DNA from 2 places in the Streptomyces sp. SS1-1 genome. Region 1 is predicted to be linked to the other one. Evidence: riboswitches for the same ligand, from Rfam matches in the RefSeq annotation. Region 1 holds a riboswitch; the other holds the start of a gene.

Region 1 (4,972 bases):
TCGTACCCCTACGTCCTGCTGTCCGCCGCCGTCTCCCTCGACGGCTACCTCGACGACACCGGCCCCGACCGGCTGCTGCTGTCCGGCCCGGCCGACTTCGACCGGGTCGACGAGGTGCGGGCCTCCGTGGACGCCATCCTCGTCGGCGCCGGCACCATCCGGGCGGACAACCCCCGGCTGCTTGTGAACTCGGCCGAGCGCCGGGCCGCCCGCACCGCCCAGGGCAGGCCCGCGTACCCGCTGAAGGTCACCGTCAGCGCGTCCGGCGAGCTGGACCCGGCGGCGAACTTCTGGCACACCGGCGGCGAGAAGGTCGTCTACACGACGGAGAAGGGCGCCCGGCGGCTGCGGGAGGACCCCGTCGCCGCCGACGTCGTCGCCCTCGGCGACGACCTGGACTGGCGGGCCCTGCTGACCCACCTGCGCGAGGCGCGCGGTGTCGAGCGGCTGATGGTCGAGGGCGGCGGCACCGTCCACACGCAGCTGCTGCGCCAGGGGCTCGCCGACGAGCTGCAGCTCGTGCTCGCCCCGCTGTTCGTGGGCGACCCCCGGGCGCCCCGGCTCTTCGGGCCCGGCGGATACCAGGAGGGCCGGCTGCGGCTGGTGGAGACCCGGCGCATCGAGGACGTGGTGCTCATGCGCTACGAGCCGACCGCCCCCGGCACCGGTGTCCTCCCCGCCGCCGCCGACCGGCACTGGCTTGCCCTCGCCTGCGACCTGGCCGCCGAGTGCCCGCCCTCGCCCACCGCGTTCAGCGTCGGCGCGGTCGTGGTCGCCGCGGACGGCACCGAGCTGGCGCGGGGCCACTCCCGGGAGGCCGGCGACCCCGTCGTGCACGCCGAGGAGGCGGCCCTCGCCAAGATCGCGCCCGGCGACCCGAGGCTGGCCGGCGCCACCGTCTACAGCAGCCTGGAGCCCTGCACCCACCGCGCCTCGCGGCCCACGCCCTGCGCCCGGCTGATCCTGGCGGCCGGGGTGCGCCGGGTGGTCACGGCCTGGCGCGAGCCGGACACCTTCGTCACGGACGCCGACGGCAGCGGGATGCTCGCCGCCGCGGGCGTGGACGTCCTGGTGCTGCCCGAGTACGCGGCCCGGGCGGCGGCCCCCAACGCCCACCTGGCGCCCTGACGCCCGCCCGGCGAGGCCCCCGCGGCCGGGGCCTGCGGAAAGGCGTGTGCGGCGGGCCCCCGCGATGGCGTACTATGGACACATCGCCGCGGGGTGGAGCAGCTCGGTAGCTCGCTGGGCTCATAACCCAGAGGTCGCAGGTTCAAATCCTGTCCCCGCTACTGAAGGCTCAGGGCCGGAACTCATCAGTTCCGGCCCTGAGTGTTTTCCGGCCGTCCCCCAGGTTCGCGGGGCGTCTCCGCCGTTCTCACGGAACGTGATCGCGCGAACCCCCTCCGCATAACAACTGACACACCGTCATCAGTCATGGGGGTGTGGCGGGGAAGTCAACTCGCCCGATTTGGACCGCTCATGGCCCGTAAGTCCCGGCGGAATTCGTTAATGATCAAGAGGAACGGCTTGGAATCCGTACCCCGCGTCTATTAACGTTCGATAACGCAGCGCGGTCGTCCCAGCCGTCACAAGAGGCGGCTCCGTGCGCACGCGCCGAATCCTGCGAAGGAACCGGGGAACCACCACCTTGGGGTGAATCGCGCGGATACCACCGTGGCAACACGGCACGTATACGCGCGTAGGAGACCTTCCTGCTCCGAACCCGTCAGCTAACCCGGTAGGCGAGAAGGAAGGAAAGGAGTACGCCCACGTGGCGTCGAACCGTCCTGCCCCGCATGCCTCGTTCGTACCCGGTCAGCGCACCGCCGACACCTTCGGCTACGACCGCACCGACGAGGGCCCCTTCGAGGAGTGGAACCCCACCGCGGACTCCCTCCGTCCCGTCCGCGGCAGGCACCGCGTCTCCAAGCAGCGCGGCGGGGGACTCGCCCGCAGCTCCACGGTTCTCGGCGTCGGCGTCATAGCGGCCGTCGGCGCGGGCGGCATGGCCACCGCGCAGAGCGGCAAGCCGCCGGTCGCCATCACCCTGCCCGACCTGCCCCTGATCTCCGGCGACGACTCCGCCGCGGACGACACCGCCACCGCCCTCAGCACCATGGGCGAGACCGGCCAGGAGACCGCGCAGAGCGGCTCCGACGCCGGTGAGGCACTGCGCAGCCGGATCATCGCCCAGGCCGAGTTCCAGCAGGACCAGGTCGACAGCAAGGCCGCCGCGGCCGCCGTCGCCGCCGCCGAGAAGGAGGTCGCCGAGGCGGCCGCCAAGGCGGAGAAGGAAGCGAAGGAGAAGGCCGCCGAGGCGAAGGCCGCCGCCGAGGAGGAGGCCCGCAAGAAGGCCGAGGCCGAGCGTCTCGCCGAGCTGGCCAAGCAGTACACGCTGCCGACCTCCTCGTACACCCTGACCTCCACCTTCGGTGAGGCCGGCGCCTACTGGTCGTCGGGGCACCACACGGGCCTCGACTTCGCCGCGCCGACCGGCACCCTGATCAAGGCCGTCCACTCCGGCACGATCACCTTCGCCGGCTGGGACGGCTCCTACGGCTACAAGACCGAGCTGACCCTGGACGACGGCACCGAGATCTGGTTCGCCCACCAGTCCTCGATCAGCGTCAGCGTCGGCCAGAAGGTCAACACCGGTGACGTCATCGGCCGCGTCGGCGCCACGGGCAACGTGACCGGCGCCCACCTGCACCTCGAGGTGCACCCCGACGGCAGCGCGAGCGGCATCGACCCGCTGGCCTGGCTGCGCGGCAAGGGCCTCACCCCCTGAGCACGCTCCCCACCTGATCCCCGGCGGTCCTGACGACGACCCCCCGACGTCAGGGCTGCCGGTCTTCGGTGCGCCCGCCCGCCCCTTCACAGGGAATTCATCCCCGGAGCGGAATCGGCGCCACCGCCGGGGTCGTTGATCCCTGGTATGACTGCACTGCGCAAACTCGGCTCCTCCGACCTCGAGGTCTCCCCGCTCTGCCTCGGTGGCAACGTCTTCGGGTGGACCGCCGACGAGGCCCACTCCTTCGCCGTCCTCGACGCCTACACCGAGGCCGGCGGCAACTTCCTCGACACGGCCGACTCCTACTCGGCGTGGGTCGAGGGCAACGTGGGCGGTGAGTCCGAGACCGTCATCGGCAACTGGCTCAAGGCGCGCGGCAACCGGGACGACGTCGTGATCGCCACCAAGGTCAGCCAGCACCCCGACTTCCAGGGCCTGAACGCGGCGACCATCAAGGCCGCCGCCGACGCCTCGCTGCGCCGCCTCGGCACCGACCGCATCGACCTCTACTACACGCACTTCGACAAGCCCGAGGTGCCGGTCGAGGAGATCGTCGGCGCCCTGGACGAACTGGTGAAGGCCGGCAAGGTCCGGCACATCGCCGCGTCCAACATCACCGCCGAGCGGCTGGCGGCCTCCCTCGCCTTCTCCGACCGCGAGGGCCTGGCCCGGTACGTGGCGCTCCAGCCCCACTACAACCTGGTCTCCCGCGACACCTACGAGGGCGCCCTCCAGGACCTCGCCGAGCGGGAGAACCTCGCCGCGGTGCCGTACTACGCGCTCGCGGCCGGGTTCCTCACCGGCAAGTACCGTCCCGGCGCCGCCGTGGACAGCCCGCGTGCGCAGGGCGCCGGACGCCACGCGGAGACCGGGCGGGGGCGGCGGGTGCTGGCCGCGCTGGACGAGGTGGCCGCCGCGCACGGCGTGCCGGTCGCCACGGTGGCCCTGGCCTGGCTGGCCTCCCGGCCCACGGTCGCCGCGCCCATCGCCTCGGCCCGCACCCCGGAACAGCTGCCGGCGCTGCTCGGCGTGGCCGAGCTGACCCTGACCGACGGCGAACTGCGCCGGCTGACGGAGGCGTCCGCCTGAACTGTCAGACCTGGTACGGGTTCCAGGCCGGGGCCGGTGCGCCGGGGCCGTGCCCGTGCGGGGCGTACGGCTGCGGCCACCAGGCGCCCGGCACCTGGGGCGGCGCGTACGCGGGGAGCGGCCGGCTCTTCGCGGCGAGCGCGTGCTCCAGGGCCGGGCGGGCCCACGCGCGGCGGCGCCACAGCTCGTTGAGCAACTCGCCCTCGCGGACCACGTAGTCGGCGCCGGCCCGGCCCCGGCGGCCCCGGCGCCGCAGGAACGCCAGCGAGGTGGCGTACGCCTCGTATTCGGCGACCGCCCGGGCCGCGGGGCGTCCCCCGTGCCGGCGGGCGTACTGCCGGGCCACCCGGCGGTCCCGCATCGAGCCCAGCGCGAACGGCTCGGCGGGGGACAGCCATCCGGCGACGGCGTAGGCGGGCAGCTCCTCGCGCACGGTCCGCAGCTCGCGGTACCGCGTCCACAGCACCAGCCAGACCAGCAGCCCGAACGCGGGCACCATGAAGGCCGCGTACACGGCGAAGAAGCCGAACTCGCCGAACGTCGACGAGCCGTTCCACAGGGCGTGCATGCCCATCGCCAGCAGCAGCCCGGACAGCGGCAGGAGCACGCGGCGCACCCGCTGGCGCTCCCCGGACAGCGCGGCGGCGCCGAAGCCGATGCCGGTGAGCACGGTGAACAGGGGGTGCGCGAAGGGCGACATGACGACGCGGACGAAGAAGGTCGCCGCGGTCACCGACGCGATGCCGCTGCCGCCGGACAGCTGGTCGGTGCCGAAGGCGGTGCCGAGGTAGAGGATGTTCTCGGTGAAGGCGAACCCGGTGGCGGTGACCCCCGCGATCACCACACCGTCCAGGAGGCCGCTGAAGTCGCGGCGGCGGAAGAGGAACAGCAGCAGGACGGCCGCCGCCTTCGCCGTCTCCTCCACGACGGGCGCTATGACCGTCGCGCCCAGGGTGTCCGCGTGGGACGGGTCGGCGGTCGCCGTCGCTATCCACCGGGTGGCGAAACTGTTCGCCACGATCGCTATGAGGGCCGCCGCGCAGGCGCCCCAGGCGAAGGAGAAGACCAGGTTCCGCCAGGGGCCCGGCTCGA
Region 2 (4,972 bases), 2.5 Mb from region 1:
ACGGGACTGGCCCCCGCGCCGGCGGGTGCCGCGCTGGCGGCCCTGCGGCTGCTGCGCCGCGAGCCGGAACGGGCGGCGCGGGCCCGCGCGGTGGCGGGCGAACTGCACACCCGGCTGATGGCCGCGGGTCTGGAGGCGGTGCGTCCGGACGCCGCGGTCGTCTCCGTGCGGGCTCCGTCCCCGGAGGGGGCCGTGCGGTGGGCGGCCGAGTGCCGTGCGGCGGGTCTCGCCGTGGGCTGCTTCCGTCCGCCTTCCGTGCCGGACGGCATCTCACGGCTGCGGCTGACCGCCCGCGCGGACCTCTCCGAGGGGCAGATCGAACGCGCTGTACGGGTCATCGGTACGACACGACCATGAGTCGGCGTGACACGGCCGGGCGGTACCGGAGCGGGCAGGAACGATCAGAAACGGTCAGGTCTGAAGCGCGGCCGTGAAACACGCCCAGCTCTCGGGGGAGAAGAGCAGCGCGGGTCCCGCGGGGTCCTTGGAGTCGCGCACGGCCAGTAAGCCGGTCCAGGGACCGGAGCGCGGCCGGGCCGTCTCGACGCAGTTGTTCGCCCCCGTGCTGTGACTGCTGCGCAGCCAGCGGGCGTCCGGTAGTTCGGTGCTCGACCTGAGGTTCCGAGGCAGTGCGGTCATGGTGCCTCCTTACGCGCCGCCACCTATCGCGGCGATGAGATCCAGCGATTCCTCGGGCGAAAGGGCGTGGAGCCGAAGGGTGTCGAAGGCCTCCGTGTAGGCCTGGAGGTCTTCTTTCCGTTCCAGATAGAGGCTACTCGTCAAGTGGTCGAGAACAACCACGTCCAGATCAGAAGTGCTCGAAAATGAGAAGATAACGAAAGGCCCAGTGATGCCGACATGCTCACCGGCCGTGAACGGCAGCACCTGCAGGCTGACTTGGGGCAGCCGGGCCGCCTCCAGCAGCCGCTCCAGCTGGCGCCGCATCACCTCGGGCCCGCCGATCTCCCGGCGCAGCACCGCCTCGTCCAGCACCGCGCTGAGCCGCAACGGCGGTTCGGCGCGCAGCACTTCCTGCCGGGCCAGCCGGACCGCGACCAGCGCGTCGAGCCGTTCGTCGGTGCCGTCGTCCGTCCCGCCCGTCGCCGCCCGGGTCACCGCCCGCGCGTACTCGGGTGTCTGCAACAGCCCCGGCACCACGGAGGTCTCCAGCGTGCGCATCGCGCTCGCCTGGGACTCCAGACTGATGAAGTCCCGGTACGTCGGCGGCAGGACCCCGCGGTAGGCGTGCCACCAGTGGTGCCGGCCCGCCGCGTCGGACCCGGCCAGCGCCAGCAGCACCTCCCGCAGCCGGGCGTCCCGCACGTCGTAGGCGTCGAGGAGTAATCGCACATCGGCCGGTTTCACCCCGCTGGCGCCCGTCTCGATACGGCTCACCTTGGACTGGTGCCAGCCCACCAGGCGGGCCGCCTCGCCACTGGTGAGCCCGGTCCCGGTGCGCAACGCACGCAGTTCCGCGCCCAGTTTCCGGCGGCGGACCGCCGGGCCGTGCTGCATGGGCACCTCCTTACTCCGACCGGGCCGCCCAAATACGGTCTGCCGTCGCAGAGTTCACCGCTTCGAGCGACAGATATATGCATATCTTGGTGGATCGCCACCCGCGACCGTCGCGGTGATGGCAGTCTGGCGGCGAAGCACAGTCCGGGACCGTACTCGAACCTTCCGCTCCGTGTCGGACTGCGGTCCCGTCGGAAAGGGACGACGTCGCCATGGCAGACCATCTGGAAGCATCCGTCACTCTGCCGAGCGATCCCGCCTCGGTCTCCACGGCACGGACCTACGTCATCACCACGCTCGCCGAGTGGGGGCTGCCATCGGACACGGACGCGGCGGACACCATCCGGCTCATCGTCTCCGAACTCGCCACGAACGCCGTCCAGCACACCCTCGGGCAGTCGCCCACCTTCACGGTGGACCTCGAACTCGACCGGGACGAACACCTGCGCATCGGGGTGACCGACAGTCATCCGCGGTTCCCCAAACGGCTGCCGGCCGCCGTCCAGCAGGACAACGGCCGGGGCATGGTGATCATTCGCTGGCTGACCGCCGAGTGCGGCGGCCGGCTGCGGGTGTGGCCGACCCGGGAGGGCGGCAAGACGGTCTCCATCGAGCTGCCGTGGACCGTACCGGCCTCGCCGGTCGCGGTCGCGACGCCGCAGGAGCCGTAGGAACCGCACAAGCGCCGCGTGGTGCCGCACCGGGCGCCGCGCGGCGCGCTCCGCCCCCGTCGGCCCCGGGAGGCCCCGGAGGCGCCGGAGGGCCCGGCCCGTGCCGGGAGCCTTCCGCGCTCCGGGAGGGCGCCGGCGGGGGTGGGGGCGCCCTGCGCGCCCCCAGGGGGGTCACTTGACCCGGCCGTACCAGACGCTCCTGGTCCAGATCTTCTGCAGCCGGACCACGTCACCGCTCTTGGGGGAGTGCCAGATCCTGCCCTTACCGGCGTAGATGCCCACGTGGTAGACGTACGACCCCGAGTGGAAGAACACCAGGTCACCGGCCTTGCGGCTGGAGGCGGAGATGTGGCGGGTCTTGTTGTACTGCTGGGCCGCCGTGCGGGGCAGCTTCTTGCCGGCCTTCTTGAACGAGTACAGCGTCAGCCCGGAGCAGTCGAACCGGTTCGGGCCGGTGGCGCCCCACGCGTACGGCGACCCCTTCTTCGAGGCCGCGATCTGAAGTGCCTTCGTCGCCGGCGTGGCGGCCTCCGCCTCCGAGGCGAGACCGGGCGTCACGATCGAGCCGCCCACCGCGGCGAGAGTGAGGGCCGAGGCCGTACCGGCCCTGGCCATGAGCGACGGGACACGATTGAGCGCAGTCATGCGCAACCCTTCGTCAGCCGCCTGTGAAGGATGACCTGTCGGATTCGGGCTGGCGAAGTTGCCCGGCCGCGGTGTCGCGGCTTCACCCCAAGGGTTGCTCGGTTCGAACGAACATCCGTACCGGCGACCCGTCTTGCTCGGGTCCTCCACTCCTGCCGATCCACTCCTGTCGACCGGTCATCCGCGCGGCGGCAGGACTCGGCGTCCGCCCGGATCGCCCCGCCGCTGCGGCGGGGTCTTGTCGTCAGTCAGGGATCTTGGCGCACGGAAGAACGAAAATCCCAACGGAACCGGGGATTTGTGGTGTTACTCACCACTCACCCGTTCGGGTGGACGCTACTGCGTTCGAGGAAGTGGCCAGATGCCCGACGAGCCCCGGACCAGCGGCGGAAGGCTCGAACGGGCCCGCGCGTCCGGCCCGTGACGCAAGCCGTACGAGCGCGTGGACGGAGTGCGGAATACGCCGATGGGGGGTACGCCATTCGGTCCGTTTCGGCGCGGCGCCGGACGTCACGGCGGCGGTCCGCGCGCCCGCGACGCGGCTGGGACGCCGTCAACTGTCGGAGCGCGACGACGCCCTGACGCGAGCCGTGGCGGCGCGACCGTGTACGGGACGTGCGGCGCACACCGCGCGTGCGGGCGTGCCGCACCGCCCGCTCCGACGACGCGTCAGCGCCGGCGCGAGCGCCCCGCAGACCGGAGCCCCGGCTGCGCACCCCCAGCAGGGTGACCGCTGCGCCCGCCGCCAGGCCCTCGCCGCGCACGCACAGGTGGGTGGGCGGCGCCGACCGGCCCCGACGGCGCGTCAGCGACGGCACGTCCCGCAGATCGGGCGCCGTGCCGACGGACGCCCGGCCTAGGTAACGGTTGGTCAGCGCGCGCGTCGGCGGGGGAGTGGGGGACAGCTCGGGTGGTGACACCGTCCGTGTCCCGACCGGGGCGGCCGGGGCGGGCCTGTTCCGCTTTCGGGCGGGCGAACGAGTGTCAGCCGGGGAGCAGGGGGCGACTCGGTTGGTGGGCCGTGTGTTCCCGAAGGGGGTCCGGGCGCGCTGCGGCGGGGACGTACGGCCTGTTCGGTGGTTCCGTCGAACCGGGTTACCCGGCCGGGGCGGGCCGGAGGGCCGGCGGCGTCTCGGTGTCGGGTGTGTGCGCCATGGGGCGGGTGAACGCGCGTCAGCAGGCAGAGTGGGAGGCAACTCGGTCGGCAGGCCGTGCGTCCCCGTCCGATACAGCGGGGGTGCAGGGCCGGTCAGGTGGTTCGGCCGACCGGGGCGGGCCGGGCGGGCCTGTGCGCCTTCGGGTGTGCCAACACGTGTCAGCGGGGGGAAGCAGGGGGCGACTCGGTCGGCGGACCGTGCGTTCCCGACGGGAGTCCGGGCGACGCGGCGGCCGTGCGTCCCCGTCCGCTGCGGCGGGGGTGTACGGCCGGTTCGGTGGTCTTGTCGGACGGGGCTACCCGATGGGGGGTCGGCGAGGCGCCGCCGCCTTCGGGTGCGCGAACGCGCGTCAGTCGGGGGTGTAGGCAACTCGGGTGGCGGCACTTCCCAGTCGGAGCCCGGAGCCCGGAGCCCGGAGCCCGGAGCCCGGAGCCCGGAGCCCGGAGCCCGGAGCCCGGAGCCCGGAGCCCGGAGCCCGAACGCACCGAGCCCGAACGCACCGAGCCCGGAGCCCGAACGCACCGAGGCCATGCGTCCCCGTCCGCTACAGCGGGGACGCACGGCCGGTTCGGTGGTGCTGTCGGGTGGGGTTACCCGACGGGGGCGGGGTGGCGGGTCTGCGTCGGCTTCGGGGCGGGTGTGTTCGTCCTCAGGTGGGCGCCCAGGAGGACCGCGCCGAGGCCCAGGGCGGCCCACCAGGTCAGGGTGAGGGCGGGGCCCACCGCCGCGGCGCCGTCGAAGAAGGACACCGAGCGCAGCAGGGTCGTGCCCGCGCCCGGCGGCAGCCACTGGCCGATCGTGCCGACCGGCTCCGGCAGCATCCGCGGGGCCGACGCCGCCCCCGAGAACGGGTTGCCGATCAGCATGACGGTCGCGGCCATGAGCCCGACGCCGGCCGGTCCGATCAGGGCGGCCAGCCCGGCGACGGCGGCGCTCACCGCCAGGCTCATCAGCGCGAACACCCCGGCCTCCGCCCACCAGTCG

What was found. Region 1 has a riboswitch for cyclic di-AMP ahead of F8R89_RS16900 (M23 family metallopeptidase). Riboswitches for the same ligand answer to the same signal wherever they lie in the genome.
Region 2: it holds a riboswitch for cyclic di-AMP, as region 1 does, so the genes downstream of both, F8R89_RS05325 (C40 family peptidase) here and F8R89_RS16900 (M23 family metallopeptidase) in region 1, are expected to answer to the same signal.

Annotation. Positions count from the first base shown of each region.
Region 1 is NZ_WBXN01000004.1:3,434,736-3,439,707, reverse strand. It holds gene F8R89_RS16910 (dihydrofolate reductase family protein) at 1-1,128, shown strand, start outside; tRNA gene F8R89_RS16905 (tRNA-Met) at 1,216-1,289, shown strand; cyclic di-AMP (ydaO/yuaA leader) riboswitch at 1,603-1,760, shown strand; gene F8R89_RS16900 (M23 family metallopeptidase) at 1,772-2,788, shown strand; gene F8R89_RS16895 (aldo/keto reductase) at 2,936-3,880, shown strand; gene F8R89_RS16890 (PrsW family intramembrane metalloprotease) at 3,885-4,972, opposite strand, start outside.
Region 2 is NZ_WBXN01000004.1:936,618-941,589, reverse strand. It holds gene F8R89_RS05345 (8-amino-7-oxononanoate synthase) at 1-357, shown strand, start outside; gene F8R89_RS05340 (DUF397 domain-containing protein) at 412-639, opposite strand; gene F8R89_RS05335 (helix-turn-helix domain-containing protein) at 649-1,515, opposite strand; gene F8R89_RS05330 (ATP-binding protein) at 1,728-2,186, shown strand; gene F8R89_RS05325 (C40 family peptidase) at 2,358-2,831, opposite strand; cyclic di-AMP (ydaO/yuaA leader) riboswitch at 2,835-3,045, opposite strand; gene F8R89_RS05320 (ABC transporter permease) at 4,579-4,972, opposite strand, start outside.